4 regions of the Nocardiopsis deserti genome follow, and region 4 is predicted to be linked to each of the others. Evidence: predicted binding sites of a transcription regulator. Region 4 holds the regulator's gene; each other region holds the start of a gene.

Region 1 (4,208 bases), on a different contig from region 4:
TAGTAGCCGGGAACCTGCTGTCCGCGGACCGGGGGCCGGCCCTGGGGCGGGTACCCGTCGTACCCCATGCCCGGCTGGGGACCCGAGGGCGGGACACCCGGGTTGCCGTGCTGCTCCACACGGGCCTGCTGGACCGCGGAAGGCGGCTGTACCGGGTGCTGGACCTGCGTGGGCTGCGCGTACGGGTTGTACTGCGCGGTCTGCCCGTGTGCGGGCGGAGCCTGGAAGGGCTGGCCGCTCTCCGGAGCCGCCGCGCCCCGCTGCGGTCCGCTGTCCGGGTGCTGTGCGCCCGCCTGCCGCGGTCCGCCCGGGGTCTGCTGCGGCTCGCTCGGCGCCTGGTGCGGCGTGGGCCCGCCTGCCCGCGCCCCGGTGTCCTGCGGCGGCTGCCCCTGGACGGGGGAACTGCTCGGCGGGGCCCACGAGGTACTGATCGTGCGCTCCACCTCGGCCTCCTGCGGTTCCTCCTGGCCGGTCAGCCGGGCCAGGAGCTGCTTGGAGGTGGGTCGGTTGGCCGGATTCTTGTCCAGCGCCGCGTTGACCAGGTCGTACAGGTCCGCGTCCAGGCCGTCCAGGCGCGGCGGAGCCGAGGAGATGTTGTGCAGGACGGCGGGCACCGTGGGGGCGTCGAATGGGGCGGTGCCGGTTCCGGCGAAGGCCACCAGGCAGCCCCACGCGAAGATGTCGGCGGCCGCGGTGGCCCGCTGACCCAGGAGCAGCTCCGGGGCCATGTACGAGGGGGTGCCCATGAGCTGGCTGGAGCGGGTGACCGCGTCCGCGGCGTCGTCCAGGGCGCGGGCGATGCCGAAGTCGATGACCTTCGGGCCGACCGGGGAGAGCAGCACGTTCGCGGGTTTGAGGTCGCGGTGGATGATCCCGGACCCGTGGATGGCGGTGAGCGCCGCGGCCACACCCATGGCCAGGCCCTCCAGGGTGCCGCCCGCCATCGAGCCGTCCGCGCGGACCGCCTCGTCCAGGTTCGGGCCCGGCACGTACTCCGAGACGATGAAGAGGGGCTCGCCCTCCAGACGGGCGTCGATCACCCCCGCGGTGGAGAAGCGGGCCACGCGGCGCGCGGCCTCGACCTCGCGGGTGAAGCGCAGCCGGAAGGACTCGTCGTCGGCCAGGTCGGGGTGGATGAGTTTGACTGCGACGGGCCGGTCGGAGGCGTCCCTGGCGAGGTAGACGGTGCCCATGCCGCCCCGGCCGAGACGGCTCACGATGCGGTAGCCGTCGAGTTCGCGCGGGTCCCCCACACGCAGGGGTCTGCCGCTCTGGTGCCCGTTCGACGTCACAGTTGGGGGTCCCTCACATGAATCGTGGAGTTCGCGCTGACAGCGTACCGATGCCGACACGCTGGCGCGTTCTGGATTGGCTGGTCCTTCGGGTCCCGCGGACGCGGGGACCGGGCCCGCGGCGGGGGTGTTCGGGGGCGGCGTGTCAGTCGGGGTGGACGCCTCCGGGCGCGACGCGGTTCCCCGAGGCGTCCCCGGCGAGGTGGGCGGTGCCCGTGCCGCCACGCCCCGGGCGGCCCGGGAGGCGGCGGCCGTCCGGGCCACGGGGGCCTCTGGGACGGAGGGGTCTGCCGCTGTTCGACATCACGGAAAGGGGACCTCACGGTTTCCGGGAGCGAGCCGCCCCGCGTACCGGTCGGCGGCGAACGCGCCGGGTACGGGTATGGCGGCCAGGTGGTCATCCAGGGGGATGCCTCCCGTGCCGAAACAGTTCCCCGAAGGCACCGGTTTTCGCTAGTGTTAGAACACACGTTCGAACACCTGGCCGCGTCTTCCCCACGGGTGGGTGTCCCGGTGGCGTGTGCTGGGACTGACAGGAGGCGGATGATGCTGAGGGGAAGTGTCGTGGGACGGTACTACGGGGCGGAGGTGACCGTCGTCGAGGACGACGGGCGCCCGGCCCGGTTCGTGTGGAACGGCAGGGTGTACGGAGTGCGCAGGATCCTCGAACACTGGGTCACGCTGCGCATGGACTGGACGCCGGCGCGTGAGTCCCAGACGCCCGAACGCAGGCACTGGCGGGTGGAGGCGGGCACGGCCCGGTCCCAGGGGGTGTACGAACTGCGCCACGACACGGCCACCGGCAGGTGGCTGCTCTCCCGCGTGTGGGGGTAGGGCGCGCTCGGGGGCGGTTTCCGGGCCGCTCGCCGCTCCCCCCACCGAACCCCGGCGGTCCTTGCGCACCCCGCGCCGGGTGTCCGCCCGTCTCCCCCTTCACCGACCCCCGGTGACACCGCGCACGCGGCGCATGCTCGGGCGGGGCCTGTCCGGGTGGGCGGCAGCCGCCGGACACGCGCGGGGTTGGTCCCCGGGCCGCTCCGCGACCGCGGCCCGGGGATCGTGCGGCACCGGCCGGGCGCCCGGTGGGGCAGGAGCGCGCCGGTCAGCCCAGGTCGGTGGGGAGCAGGCTGTACACCGCCAGGTCGGTGCGGCCCTCGTGCAGCGGCATCGCGCTGCGTTCGACGCCCTCCAGGCTGAACCCCGACCGCTCCGCGACCCGGCGCGAACCGGTGTTGCCGGTGGCGGCCTTGATCTCCACCCGCTGGAAGCCCTGGTCCAGCGCCCAGCGGGAGACGGCCACGGAGGCCTCCGTCGCGTACCCGAGGCCGCGGCCCCACGGCGAGACCCAGTACCCGACCTCGGTGGTCATCGCCGCCCATACGACACGCACCAGGCCCACCGAGCCCACGAGCCGCTTGGACTTCCTCTCCACCATGGCCCACTGCTGGCCCTCACCGCAGGTGCGCAGGGCGGGGGCGACCTCGCAGCACCACCGCTCGGCCTCCTCCCGGGTGTAGGGCACCCCGGGCAGGGGGAGGGGGAGCCATCGCTGGAGTTCGGCGTCGGTACAGGACGCGTGCACGTCGTCGATGTCGCCCTCGACGAACGGACGCAGCCGCAGGCGCTCGGTCTCCAGGATCACTGACGGCAGTATCGGTCTGTCTTGCGTGGTGGTCACGCCTCTCCCCTCGGGTCGGAGTGCGCTCACGATACGCGCAGTCCCGGAGTAGGGCATCCGGGTTCTCCTCGTGTGCCCGAGGGGAGGGCGGCACCGTCCCGACCTGGGAGTACCCGCCGGTGCGACCGAGGGCCGAGTTGAGGTCCACGGTTGCGGCGGGCGCTCCTGCCGTGGCCGTCTAGGCCAGGCCCGCGATGACGCGCTGGCGGACCGCGCTGTCGAACACCGCGGAGAAGGCGTTGCCCGGGCACTCGGTCTCCAGCCAGTCGCGGTGCCGGGAGATCGCGTCGCCCGGCGTGACCACGCCCGTGCCCGGGTTGACGTACTCGATCTGCCCGGCCGGGTCCACGCCGGTCACCGCGCACAGCACGCGCAGCACGTCGACCAGGGAGTCCTGCGCCGCCCGGGTGGGCAGCTCGTCGGTGAAGTCCCCGAGCAGGCACACGCCCACGTTGCCCTGGTTGAACCCGTAGGCGTGCCCTGCGGTCACCGACTCGGCCCGCCCCGGCCGCGGGATCCCGGAGAGGACCGGCACGCCGTCCTCACCCGAGTGGCGGCCCTCGTAGACCACCCCGTCGGGGTCGATGAGCACGTGGTAGCCGATGTCCCCCCACGCCTGCTGCACCGCGTGCAGGTAGTACACCGCCCGCACGTCCGCCGCGTGGTCCTCCCCGGTCGGCATCGCGGTGTGGTGCACGGTCAGCGCCTGCACGGGGTGGAACTCCGCCTCCCATAGGTTGTTGCCCTGGTCGTCGAAACGCCAGGACTCGTCGGCGCCCCAACCCGCGCGGGTGCGGAACGGGACGCTGGTCCGGCCGCGCAGGGTGCCGGAGGCCCCCGCGGACAGGGACGCCTGTGCGGGGCCGCCGAAACGCAGACCCTCTCCGTCGTGCAGGTTCACGGCGGCGGTCTCCCCCCTCGAACGCACCTCGTACCCGGTGGCGCCCTCGGGTGCGCGCACCAGCGCGGCCGCGACCGGGTCCCGGTCGTCGCGGCCCCCGGTGTGCAGGTGCACCGGATTCCAGGAGCCCAGGCCGTCGGTGGTCTCGAAGCGGACCGCCGCGTGGGCCTCTCCGGGGTCACCGGTGACGGCCACCATGTCGAAGCGCAGGTCGGGGCGGACGAGTCCGGGTGACGCGGAGGGCTCCGCCAGCACGCGGGGGACCGTGCGGTCACCACCGCCACCGTCGGCCAGGGCGGGGCGGGGGGAGGGGAGCGCGGTGCCCAGTGCGGTCAGG
Region 2 (4,208 bases), on a different contig from region 4:
CCGACAGCGTGGTGGCGGGCTGGCCCAGCCGCACGTAGCCCAGGCCCACGTCGGCCAGGGTCTGGAGGTGGCGGCGGATGGCGTTGATCGGCTCGAAGAACTCCAGGGCCTCCGAGATCGGCATGTTGAGGACCTCGGAGATGTTCTTGCCCTTGTAGCGGACCTGGAGGGTCTCCCGGTTGTACCGGGCGCCGTGGCACACCTCGCAGGGCACGTAGACGTCGGGCAGGAACTGCATCTCGATCTTGAGCGTGCCGTCGCCGGAGCATGCCTCGCAGCGGCCGCCCTTGACGTTGAAGGAGAACCGGCCCGGCTGGTAGCCGCGCGTCTTGGCGTCGGTGGTCTGCGCGAACAGCTTGCGGATGTGGTCGAAGACCCCCGAGTAGGTGGCCGGGTTGGAGCGCGGGGTCCGCCCGATGGGGCTCTGGTCCACGTGCACGACCTTGTCGACCTTGTTCGTGCCGTTGACCCGCAGGTGGCGGCCGGGCACGTCGCGCGCCCCGTTGAGCTCCTTGGCCAGCGCCTTGTAGAGGATCTCGTTGACCAGGGTGGACTTGCCCGAGCCGGACACGCCGGTGACGGCGGTGAACACGCCCAGCGGGAAGGCGACGTCGATCCCGTGGAGGTTGTTCTCGCGCGCTCCCCGGACCACCAGCTCGTGTCCCCGGGTGAGGGGCCGGCGCTCGACGGGCACCTCGATGCCGCGCTTGCCGGACAGGTACTCGCCGGTGAGCGAGTCCTCGGAGGTGAGCAGCTCGTCCACGATCCCCGAGACCACGACGTGTCCGCCGTGCTCGCCCGCGCCGGGGCCGATGTCCACGACCCAGTCGGCGGCGCGGATGGTGTCCTCGTCGTGTTCGACGACGATGAGCGTGTTACCGATGTCGCGCAGCCGCTGGAGGGTCTCCAACAGGCGCGCGTTGTCGCGCTGGTGCAGGCCGATGGAGGGCTCGTCCAGCACGTACAGCACGCCCACCAGGCCGGAGCCGATCTGGGTGGCCAGGCGGATGCGCTGGGCCTCCCCGCCCGAGAGCGAGCCCGAGGAGCGCGCCAGGCTCAGGTAGTCCAGGCCGACGTCGAGCAGGAAGCCGAGCCGGGCGTTGATCTCCTTGAGCACCTGGGCGGCGATGACCGCGTCGCGGTCGGAGAGCGTGAGCGCGGCCAGGAAGGCCGCGCTGTCGCTGAGCGGCATCTGGGCGACCTCGGCGATGGACCTGCCGCCCACGGTCACCGCGAGCACGACCGGCTTGAGGCGCGTGCCCTCGCAGGTCGGGCAGGGCACCGTGCGCATGTACCCCTCCAGCCGTTCGCGGCCGTAGTCGCTCTCGGTCTCGGAGTGGCGGCGCTTGACCCAGGGGATGACGCCCTCGAACTCGGTGTAGTAGGAGCGGTTGCGTCCGTACCGGTTGCGGTAGCTGACGTGGACCTGGGTGTCGTGCCCCTCCAGCAGGGCCTTGCGCGCGCGGCGCGGCAGCCGCTCCCAGGGGGTGTCCAGGTCGAAGCCGATCGCCTCGCCCACCGCCTTGAGGATGCGCTCCCAGTAGCCGCTGTTGGGCCCGCCGGACCAGGGGCCGATGGCGCCCTCGGCCAGCGTCCTCTCGGGGTCGGGGACCAGCAGCTCGGGGTCGACCTCCATACGCGTGCCCAGGCCGGAGCACTCGGCGCAGGCACCGTAGGGGGCGTTGAAGGAGAACGAGCGCGGTTCGAGCTGCTCGAAGGACAGGTCGTCGTAGGGGCAGTACAGGTGCTCGGAGAAGACCTTCTCGCGGTCGGGGTCCCCGGCCTCCACGTCCACGAAGTCCAGGACGATGGTGCCCCCGGCGAGTTTGAGCGCCGTCTCCACCGAGTCGGTCAGGCGCCCGCGGGAGGAGGGCTTGACGCTGAGGCGGTCCACGACCACGGCGATGTCGTGCTTGTCGTAGCGGCCCAGCTTGGGCGCCTCGTCCAGGCGCACGGCCTGCCCGTCCACGACCGCGCGGGTGTAGCCCTTGGACTGGAGGTCCTTGAACAGCTCGACGTACTCGCCCTTGCGCCCGCGCACGACGGGGGCGAGCACCTGGAAGCGGGTGCCCTCCTCCATCTCCAGGACGCGGTCCACGATCTGCTGCGGGGTCTGGCGCGCGATCTCGCGGCGGCACTCGGGACAGTGCGGGACGCCGATGCGCGCCCACAGCAGCCGCAGGTAGTCGTAGACCTCGGTGATGGTGCCGACGGTCGAGCGGGGGTTGCGGCTGGTGGACTTCTGGTCGATGGACACCGCCGGGGACAGGCCCTCGATGAAGTCCACGTCCGGCTTGTCCATCTGCCCCAGGAACTGGCGGGCGTAGGCCGACAGGGACTCCACGTAGCGCCGCTGGCCCTCGGCGAAGATCGTGTCGAAGGCCAGCGATGACTTGCCCGAACCGGACAGGCCGGTGAACACGATCATGGAGTCGCGCGGCAGGTCCAGCGAGACGTCCTTGAGGTTGTGCTCCCGGGCTCCCCGGACTACCAGTTGTTCGACCATCGAGTGAGACATCCTTCGGCTCTGGCGCACAGGACGCGGACCCCGTCGCGTGACGTCGGCTGACCCGTGTGGAACTTCGCGTGCGGCGGTCGGGAGCCTCCCGGAGACCGCCCGGGCCCCGGAGGCGGGCCGCTGAGGAGAGGGGGGAGGACGCGCTCGCCTCCCGCCCGTCCAGCCTAACGACCACCGACGACGGTTTCTTCCACCTCGGAAAACGAGATGGCACCCCGGCGCCGGAGCGCTCAGGGTGCCACCACTATAGACGAACAGCTGTTCGAATCCGGCCGTTTTCCGGGATGTCCTCGACGGGTGTGCGGGCCCGCCGTCCGCTCAGGAGCGGTCCGCCGGGGAGTCGACCGAGGGGTCGCGCTCGGTCTTGAGCTCGGGGTTCTTGCGCTCGTCGACGCGGGACTTGACCAGGCTGCCGACGATGGTGACGGTCATGATGCCGAGGATGACGGTCAGGGACAGGCCGATGCCGACCTCGGGCACGTGCACGCCGTTCTCGTGCAGGGCGTGCAGGATCATCTTCACGCCGATGAAGACCATGATCGCCGACAGGCCCCAGCTGATGTAGGCCAGGCGGTCCATCAGACCGGCCAGCAGGAAGTACAGCTGACGCAGGCCCAGCAGAGCGAAGGCGTTGGCGGTGAAGACGATGTAGGCGTCCTGGGTCAGACCGAAGATCGCCGGGATGGAGTCGACGGCGAAGACCAGGTCGATCATGCCGATCGCGACGATGACCAGCAGCATCGGCGTGATGTGGCGCCTGCCGTCGAGCTTCACGGTGAGGTGGGCGCCGTGGTAGTCGTCGGTCACCGGCCAGAAGCGCTTGAGGAGGCGGACCACCGGGGTCTGGGTGAAGTCCTTCTCCTCCTCGTCGCCCTTCATGTGGTCGCGGACGATCTTGTAACCGGTGTAGATGAGGAAGGCGCCGAAGAGGTAGAAGACCTCGCTCCAGGCGTTGATGACCTGCGCGCCCAGGACGATGAAGATGCCGCGCATGACCAGCGCGATGACGATGCCGACGAGCAGGACCTCGTGCTGGTACTTCTTGGGCACCGCGAAGGAGCCCATCAGAAGGTAGAACACGAAGAGGTTGTCGATGCTCAGGCTCTTCTCGGTGACGAACCCGGCGAAGTACTCAGCGCCCGCGCCGCTTCCGCCGAAGTACCAGACACCGAAGCCGAACAGGATCGCGATGCCGATGTAGAAGGCCGCCCACCAGGCGGCCTGCTTCATGCCGAACTCCTGGGGCCCCTTCGTCTTGCTCCAGGGATGGTCGACGATGATGAGGTCGATCACCAGGATGGCGATCATGGCGCCGATCGTGGCAGCCCACACCCACAAGGGAACGTTCACAGACGGTCTCTCCTCCGGTCAGTGCGCGCGAGCGGTGTGCACGCACGTCGAACCACCGGAGGTCTCTCCCGCTCGCAGCACTGCGCTGCGAACCGGCGGCACCGGGAGGACGACTTTGTCCGCCGTGATGACGACACCGCCGCGACAGGGATACTCCCCTCACGTGTCAGGCCAGGATACCGGTACCGCACTGTGGGCGGCACACACCGGACCGTAGTCCAGGATGACATCTTCACCCCCGCGAGGTGAAGTCCCGGCGGGGGTGGTATCAAGCGCACTCCGGGGACAGGTCCACCGAACCCCGGGGCCATCCCTTCCCCGCGCCCCACGTCACCGCCGC
Region 3 (4,208 bases), on a different contig from region 4:
CGCTCGATGGCCGGGCCCGAGGTGATGCGCAGCGGGGCCCCCATCTCGGCGGCGATGATCATGGCCAGGGTGGTCTTGCCCAGGCCCGGGCCCCCGGACATCAGGATGTGGTCGGGCGCCCGGTTGCGCCGCCTGGCGCTGTGCAGCACCAGGGAGAGCTGCTCGCGCACGCGTTCCTGGCCGACGAACTCGTCCAGGGCGCGCGGGCGCAGGGCGCCCTCGATCTGGCGCTCGTCCGTGCCCGCGTCGGGCGAGACCGCGTCGCGCTCGTAGGGCGGGGGCCCGCCGGGGGCCGGGCCGCCGGGGTCTTCCTCGTGGAAGTCGTACACGGGGGTTCTCCCTGTTCCTAGGCGCGGCTGAGCCTGCGCAGGGCGCTGCGCAGCAGGACGGCGACGTCGTCGGTGTGCTCGGCCTCGGTCGCCACGGCGGAGGCGGCGGCCTCGGCGTCCTTGGCCGACCAGCCGAGGTTGACCAGGCCGGAGACCACCTGTCCGCGCCACGCGCCGTGGGGTTCGTTCCCGGACCCGGCGGCCTCGGCTCCGGGCAGGGTGCCGTCGGTGAGCACGGGCGCGTCGAGCTTGCCGCGCAGTTCCAGGACGATGCGCTGGGCCCCCTTCCTGCCGATGCCGGGTACCCGGGTGAGGGCGGTGGTGTCCTCGGCGGACACGGCGTGGCGCAGGCTGGAGGGGCTGTGGACCGAGAGCATGGCCAGGGCCAGGCGGGGGCCGACCCCGGAGGCGGTCTGGAGCTGCTCGAACAGGTGCTTCTCGTCGTCGTCGGCGAACCCGAACAGGGTCAGGGACTCCTCGCGCACGACGAGGCTGGTGGCCACGGTCCCGGTCTCGCCCACGTGCAGGCGCGAGAGCGCGGAGGGCGTGCACTGCACGGTCATGCCGACCCCGCCGACGTCGATGACGGCGGTGCCCGCGCCGCGTGCGGCCACCCGGCCGGTGAGGAACGCGATCATCTGGTGTGGGCACCGGGGAGGGTGCCCCTCTCCTTCCTGGGGGCGGGGCGCTAGCGGCCGCGGGTGCGGCGGGCCAGTTCCACCTTGCGGGCGAAGTCCTGCTGGGCCTGGGCGACGCGGGCCTGGGCCCCGCCGCGCCAGATGTGGCAGATGGCCAGGGCGACGGCGTCGGCCGCGTCGGCGGGCTTGGGGGGCCCGTCGAGTCCGAGGATACGCGCCACCATGGTGCCGACCTGCGCCTTGTCCGCGCGGCCGTTGCCGGTGATGGCGGCCTTGGCCTCGCTGGGGGTGTGCATGGCCACGGGCAGGCCGCGGCGGGCTGCGCAGACCAGGGCGATGCCGCTGGCCTGGGCGGTGCCCATGACGGTGCTGAGGTTGTGCTGGGCGAAGACGCGCTCGACGGCGACGGCGTCGGGCTGGTAGCGGTCCAGCCACTCCTCGATGCCGCGCTCGATGCCCACGAGCCGGTGGGGCAGGTCGGTGTCGGGGCTGGTGCGCACGGCGTCGGCGCCGAGCAGGGTGAGCGGTCGGCCGATGGCGCCGTCGACGGCGGCGACACCGCACCGGGTCAGTCCGGGGTCGATCCCCAACACGCGCACGCGCCCCACCCTCATCTTCTCGAACGTCCGTTCGCACACATGCTAGCGGCGGGTACCGACCTCCGCCTCCGGACCACCGCCCGGGCGTGTCCCCATCCGGAGGCGCCGATCCGGACCGGAACCCACCACAGTACGGCCACGGTCACGGGCCGCCCTGCCGCGAGCGTAGTCGCCCGGCCGGGCGCGACCACACGGCTCCGGCCCGCGCCCCGTCTTCGCGTTCCGGAGAAAAGGGATGGACGGGACACCGAACGCGTGCTAAGTTGCTCTCAGTTCGAGAAATACTCGAAATGAGCACAACTGGAGGCGCACGTGGCCGACCCGCGGCGCGAGGACGGCGAGAGCCGGTTCCTCGCCGACTACGACCCGCACGCGTTCGCCCCGGCCGCGATCACCGTCGACGTCGTCGCCCTCACCATCCGGTCGGGCGCGCCGCACGTACTGTTGACGCGGCGTGCCGCGCACCCCCAGCGCGGCTGGTGGGCGCTGCCGGGCGGGTTCGTCCGGGCCCAGGACGGACCGGAGGGCCCCGCCGACCCCGACCTGCCCGACGCCGCCCTGCGCGTGCTCTCGGAGAAGACCCTGCTGCCCACCGAGCTGCACCTGGAGCAGCTGGGCACCTACGGCGCCCGGGACCGGGACCCGCGCATGCGCGTCTTCTCGGTCGCCTACGTCCTGCTGGCCCCCGACCTGCCCGACCCGCACACCGGCCGGGACACCGAGGAGGCCGCCTGGGTCCCCTGGCGCGACCTCGGCCACGGCGACGGCGCCCGCGCCGGACTCGACCTGGCCTTCGACCACGGCCGCGTCCTGGCCGACGCCGTCGAGCGCGCCCGCTCCAAGCTGGAGTACACCCCGCTGGCCACGGCCTTCCTGCCGCCCGCCTTCACCATCACGGCGCTGCGCGAGGTGTACGAGGCCGTGTGGGGCCAGTCCCTGCACGCGGCCAACTTCCACCGCAAGATCCTCGCCGCCCCCGGGTTCGTGGAGGACACCGGGGAACTCGCCGAACGCGGCGGCGCGGGCGGCGGACGGCGCGCCCGGCTCTACCGGGCGGGCGGCGCCGCCCTGCTGCACCCTCCCCTGCTGCGGAGCACGCAGTGACCCCCGAGAGGAGTCCGATGACGGCCACCGGCCCCGCCTTCGAGGACGCCGAGCGCCAGGTCGCCCTGGCGGGCGATCCCGTGGAGCTGTTCGGCCCGCTGCCCGGGGGCGGCGGCGTGCCCCCGGCCGCCACGGCCCGCCACCGCGAGCTCGCCCGCGCGCTGCACCCCGACACGGCGCCGCCCGGAAGCGGCACCGCTCCCTTCGCCCGGCTCTCCGAGTTGTGGGACCTGTACCGGGCGATGGCCGCGGGCGACCTGCGCTTCGACGACCTCACCCTGGCCACCGGCGCGCACGCCTACCGGGTCGGCCGGGAGCGGCTGGCCCGGGGCGACGTGGCCGACCTGTACCCGGTGCGCTACCGGGCCCCGGAGTGGCGCGACGCGGTGCTCAAACTGCCCCGCGCCCCGCGCGACAACGACCTGCTGGAGGCCGAGGCGACCGCGCTGCGCCGCGTCCGGGAGCACGGCCACGAGCGCTACCGGGCCTTCGTCCCCGAACTGGTGGAGTCCTTCAAGCACCGCGACGCCGCCACGGGCGTGGAGCGGCGGGCCAACGTCCTGGGGCGGCTGCACGGCTTCCACACCCTGGCCGAGGTGCGCCGCGCCCATCCCGACGGCGTCGACCCGCGCGACGCGGCGTGGATGTGGCGGCGGCTGCTGGTCGCCGTCGGCAACGCCGCACGGGCGGGGGTGGTGCACGGCGCGGTCGTGCCCGAGCACGTGATGATCCACCCGGCCGAGCACGGCCTGGTCCTGGTCGACTGGTGCTACTCGGTGACGGCGCACGCCCCGCGCACCGCACCGCACGTCCCGGCGATGGTGCCCGGCCGCGAGGACCTCTACCCGCCCGAGGTGGCCGCGCGCCGCCCCGCGCTGGCCCAGACCGACATCCACATGGCGACCCGGTGCGTGGAGTACGTGACCGCGGGCCGCCTGCCCCGGCAGCTGCGGGCCTTCGCGCGCGGCTGCACCCTGCCCGCTCCCGAGCGGCGGCCCCGCGACGGGTTCGCCCTGCTCTGCGAGCTCGACGAGGCGCTGGAGCGCCTCTACGGGCCGCGCCGGTTCCGCCCCTTCGCCATGCCGGAACCGGCGCCGGCACCGGCCGCCGAAGCCTGACCCTCCCGCCCCTCGACCCCCGCCCCCGCCCCCGGCGGCCCGATCCGCCCACCCCGTTCCAAGGAGAACCCCCATGGGAAGCAGCCACTGGTCCACCGACGCCTACCACGCGCGTCAGGCCTACAACTCCTCCGTCGGCTCCAGCAGCTTCGGCTACACCGACGACGTGCTCGCCTCGACCCCGCGCGGTTCCTGGCGGGTCCACGACAGCCTCGACCCCCACGGGGTGGGCGTGCGCGAGAGCCGCGACTCCGCCGAGCACCCCGAGTCGCTGGCCATCTCGGTGCTCTTCGACGTCACCGGGTCCATGCGCAACGTGCCGCGCGTGTTGCAGACCAAGCTGCCCGACCTGTTCGGCCTGCTGCTGCGCAAGGGCTACGTGCGGGACCCGCAGATCCTCTTCGGCGCGATCGGCGACGC
Region 4 (4,208 bases):
GAGACCGGGAGCGCATGGTCACGGGCGCCAAGGAGCTCGCGCTGTCCGTGACGGAGGCGCTGCCGGACTCCATTCCCGAGTGAGGCCCCGGCGCGGCTACCAGGCCGTGCCCAGGAACTCCTCCAGCGCGGGTGCGACCTCCTCGGCGAAGGGGCGCTGCTCGTCCAGGACCGTGGCCCCGGGCTCGTCCAGGTAGCGGCGGAAGACGTGGTCGGTGTCGGGGACGTCCACCCGCCGGGCGCCCTCCAGACCGGTCATCAGCCGGTCCACGTCATCCCGGGAGACCTGCGTGTCCTCCTCTCCCCACAGCACCAGCACCGGGGTCCCCCCGGGCAGGTCCTCCGCCAGTTCGACGGGGTCGAAGGCGTCCATGTAGGCCAGGAAGTCCTCGTTGGCGAGGGTGTAGACGCCGAACACGCCCCCGCTGGGCATCTCCACGTCGCTGAGCGCACGCCCGGACCTGATCGCGGCCCGTCCGGCGCGGGCGTCGGAGAGCAGCTGGACCACCTGCCTCTCCTCCACCTGGCCCGAGGCCTCGACGGTACGCATCTGCTCGGTGAGCTGGCGGTCGACCAGGTCGAGGTAGCGCGTACCGGGAGGCGCGGCGAGCACGAGCGCGGGGGAGGGGTGCTCCGCACCGATGAGCTCGTGGGCGCGCAGCGCGTACAGGGCGCCCTCGCTGTGCCCGACGACGACCACCCGCTCGGGGTCCACCTCGGGCTGGGCGACGAGCTCCTCGTAGGCGGCCGCGACCTGCTCGTCGAAGATCACGGGGTCCACAGGTGCGATCTCACCGGGACCCGGCGTCTCGAAGTCCGGACCGCTGCCGTACTTGTCGTAGCGCAGCGAGGCCACCCCGACGTCGGCGAGCACGCGGGACAGGTTCTGGTTGGTACCGGCGTTGGGGCGCACGGAGCTGTTGCCGTCGCGGTCGGTGGGACCGCTGCCGGAGATGATGAGCGCGCCCGGAACGGTGCCGGAGACGCCCTCGGGCATCCGGAAGGTGCCCGACACCTGGTGCCCGCCGCCCTCGAAGGCCACCTCGCGTTCGACGCCGCCGACCCCCGGTGCCTCGGCGGCCCCGTCGTCGGCGGGGGCGCAGGCGGCGGTGGACAACAGGACGGCGCTGACCGCACCGACCAACGCGGTACGCCAGCGGGCGGCGGGGGAGGAGGCACGTGTGAACACCTCCTCAGACTAGCGGCCCGCGCCCGTCGGCCCCGCGTCGTCCACAGGGGGAAGCGCCCCCGATCCCTCCGAGGGGAGAGGGACCGGAGGCGCGGGTACGCGGGCCCTTCAGACGCGGCGCATGACCGCGACCACCTTGCCGAGGATGGTGGCGTCGTCGCCGTTGATCGGCTCGTAGGCCTCGTTGCGCGGCATCAGCCACACGTGGCCGCCCTCCTCGCGGCGCAGCACCTTGACGGTCGCCTCGTCGTCGAGCAGCGCCGCCACGATGTCGCCGTTGTTGGCGTCCTGCTGCTGGCGCACCACCACCATGTCGCCGTCGGTGATGGCGGCGTCGGTCATCGAGTCACCGACGACGGTGAGCATGAACAGGCGCCCCTCACCCACCAGCTGACGCGGCAGGGCGAGCACGTCCTCCACCGACTCCTCGGCCAGGATCGGACCGCCGGCGGCGATCCGGCCGACCAGCGGCACGGCGGCGGCGCGTGAGAGGTCGATGTCCTCGGGGACCAGGGTCCGCCCGGAGGCGCGCCCGGGCGTGCGCAGCTCGACCGCGCGCGGCCGGTTCTGGTCACGGTGCAGGTAGCCCTTGCGCTGGAGGACCTTGAGCTGGTGCGCCACGCTGGACGGGCTGGACAGGCCGACCGCTTCCCCGATTTCCCTTATCGACGGGGGGAAACCCCGTTCCCGGACATAGCGCTGGATGCAGTTCAGCACGCTCTGCTGGCGTGCGGTGAGTTTGGGGGCTTCGGGCGTGGACCCGCCCGCGTTCTCCGCTGGTGCGAGAACGGTGGCGGTATCTGCGGTTCCGGGATTCTCCTCCGGCACGGCCGGGCCTCCTCGGCATTCGGTTCGGTCAGGGCCTGCTTGTGTGACTGGCCACCCCCGGTCCGCGACCGTGCCGACCTGGGGGTCCACGTGATGGCGAAACCGGTGTGAAATCAAGGTCAACTTTAGTCGTTGCACACGGTGATATCAAACAAGCGTTCGAGGCCGGGGGAAATTGCCGCCGCGCGTATTCGCGGTCAATTTCCGGCCTGCACTTACGTGTGTACACGCGTTCACGCACTGTTGTCCCCGGAATGTGCGAACGCGTGCCCGCGACAGCGGTTCCGGCCAGGCGCGGGGGTCTTATCCTGGGGCGTCGGCTCGACCGAAATCCCGGTGGCGCCGGGATTCCGGTGCCCGCCGCCGGGGGCGCGGCGGCTCCGGTCGGCGACGCTATCCTTGACCGCGGTGCCGGGTCCCCGGAGCAGTCCGACCGCGCCGAATCCCCCCGCCCCACCCCGCCGCCGCGGGTCGCGACGCCGCGCGGTCGCTCGCCCGTGTCGGAACACACCCGCGCCAGGGTTGCGGCGGGTCAGGAAGGAGTCTAGGTTCGACCACAACATCTGGTGTTGCGACAGGAGTGGTTGCCCAGAAGTTGTGGTTTAGTGGTACCTAGGCGTTGTCGTTCGGTGAGAGAAGCAGGTGAACCAGGGTGCACTGTCCGTTCTGTCGCCATCCGGACACCAGGGTGATCGACAGCAGGTCCACCGACGACGGCGCGGCCATCCGGCGCCGCCGGTCCTGCCCCGTCTGCGAGCGCAGGTTCACCACCCAGGAGACCGTCCTGCTGATGGTGGCCAAGCGCTCGGGGGTCACCGAGCCCTTCAGCCGGACCAAGATCATCGCCGGGGTGCGCCGGGCCTGCCAGGGCCGTCCCGTCTCCGAGGACGCCCTGGCCAAGCTCGGCCAGCAGGTCGAGGAGGAGATCCGCGGCCGCGGCGTGGCCGAGGTCCCGGCCCACGAGATCGGCCTGGCCATCCTCGGCCCGATGCGTGACCTGGACGAGGTCGCCTACCTGCACTTCGCCAGCGTCTACCGCGGCTTCGAGAGCCTCTCCGACTTCGAGGCCGAGATCGCCAGCCTGCGCCAGGACCGCGAGGCCGAGACCGACAGGGGCGCCGGGGCCGACGGCCGGAGCGGCGCCACCACGGGATAGCGCCCCCGCGGCCGCACACCGACCGCGCGCGGGGCCACACCACTCCCGGTACAGAGGACGCCGGGCACGGTCGGTGACCGTGCCCACGAGTGAGGGGAGGCCCGGCGATGACGGAAACCGCCAGCGGCCCGGCCGGACGCAAGGGCAAGGGAAGCCGCAAGGGGATCAGGGTGAAGCGGGTCTTCACCTCCCCGGGCACGCACCCCTACGACTCCCTGGAGTGGGAGCGCCGCGACGTCGTCATGACCAACTGGCGCGACGGCACGGTCAACTTCGAGCAGCGCGGAGTGGAGTTCCCCACCTCCTGGTCGATGAACGCCACCCAGATCGTGGCGAGCAAGTACTTCCGCGGCGCGGTCGGCACCCCCGAGCGCGAGTGGAGCCTCAAACAGCTCATCGACCGCGTCGTCGGCGTCTACACCGAGACCGGCCGCGAGCACGGCTACTTCGCCTCCGCCGAGGACGCCGAGGTCTTCGACCACGAGCTCAAGCACGCCCTCGCCCACCAGCTGTTCAGCTTCAACTCCCCGGTGTGGTTCAACGTCGGTACGAGTGCAAAAGCCCAGGTCAGCGCGTGTTTTATCCTCTCCGTGGACGACACCATGGAGTCGATCCTGGACTGGTACAAGGAGGAGGGGATCATCTTCAAGGGCGGGTCCGGCGCGGGTGTGAACCTGTCGCGCATCCGCTCCAGCAAGGAGCTGCTCTCCTCCGGCGGGACCGCCTCCGGGCCCGTCTCCTTCATGCGCGGCGCCGACGCCTCGGCCGGGACCATCAAGTCCGGCGGCGCCACCCGCCGGGCCGCCAAGATGGTCGTGCTGGACGTCGACCACCCCGACATCGAGGACTTCGTCGAGACCAAGGCCCGCGAGGAGCACAAGATCCGTGCCCTGCGCGACGCCGGGTTCGACGTCGACCTCGGCGGCGACGACATGTTCAGCGTCCAGTACCAGAACGCCAACAACTCCGTGCGGGTCTCCGACGCGTTCATGCGCGCCGTGGAGAGCGGCTCGGACTTCGGCCTGACCTCGCGCAC

Evidence for each region. The regulator LexA, encoded in region 4, represses DNA repair genes until DNA is damaged. The targets are predictions, from matches to a motif close to TCGAACANNTGTTCGA.
Region 1: the regulator LexA is predicted to act here: its motif matches at 1,753-1,768, upstream of FYW99_RS24160 (DUF6504 family protein).
Region 2: the regulator LexA is predicted to act here: its motif matches at 2,769-2,784, upstream of uvrA (excinuclease ABC subunit UvrA).
Region 3: the regulator LexA is predicted to act here: its motif matches at 1,586-1,601, upstream of ruvC (crossover junction endodeoxyribonuclease RuvC).

The regions. Positions count from the first base shown of each region.
Region 1 is NZ_VWVS01000018.1:53,297-57,504, reverse strand. It holds gene FYW99_RS24165 (serine/threonine-protein kinase) at 1-1,292, opposite strand, end outside; gene FYW99_RS24160 (DUF6504 family protein) at 1,836-2,126, shown strand; gene FYW99_RS24155 (GNAT family N-acetyltransferase) at 2,395-2,970, opposite strand; gene FYW99_RS24150 (peptidoglycan recognition protein family protein) at 3,149-4,208, opposite strand, start outside.
Region 2 is NZ_VWVS01000021.1:99,769-103,976, forward strand. It holds gene uvrA (excinuclease ABC subunit UvrA) at 1-2,506, opposite strand, end outside; gene FYW99_RS26255 (TerC family protein) at 2,837-3,868, opposite strand; gene FYW99_RS26260 (glycosyltransferase family 4 protein) at 4,199-4,208, opposite strand, start outside.
Region 3 is NZ_VWVS01000015.1:48,671-52,878, reverse strand. It holds gene ruvB (Holliday junction branch migration DNA helicase RuvB) at 1-329, opposite strand, end outside; gene ruvA (Holliday junction branch migration protein RuvA) at 347-967, opposite strand; gene ruvC (crossover junction endodeoxyribonuclease RuvC) at 1,018-1,566, opposite strand; gene FYW99_RS20260 (NUDIX hydrolase) at 1,879-2,670, shown strand; gene FYW99_RS20255 (molecular chaperone DnaJ) at 2,688-3,788, shown strand; gene FYW99_RS20250 (hypothetical protein) at 3,862-4,208, shown strand, end outside.
Region 4 is NZ_VWVS01000013.1:71,114-75,321, forward strand. It holds gene FYW99_RS17175 (hypothetical protein) at 1-83, shown strand, start outside; gene FYW99_RS17180 (alpha/beta hydrolase family protein) at 97-1,188, opposite strand; gene lexA (transcriptional repressor LexA) at 1,297-2,016, opposite strand; gene nrdR (transcriptional regulator NrdR) at 2,669-3,172, shown strand; gene FYW99_RS17195 (vitamin B12-dependent ribonucleotide reductase) at 3,280-4,208, shown strand, end outside.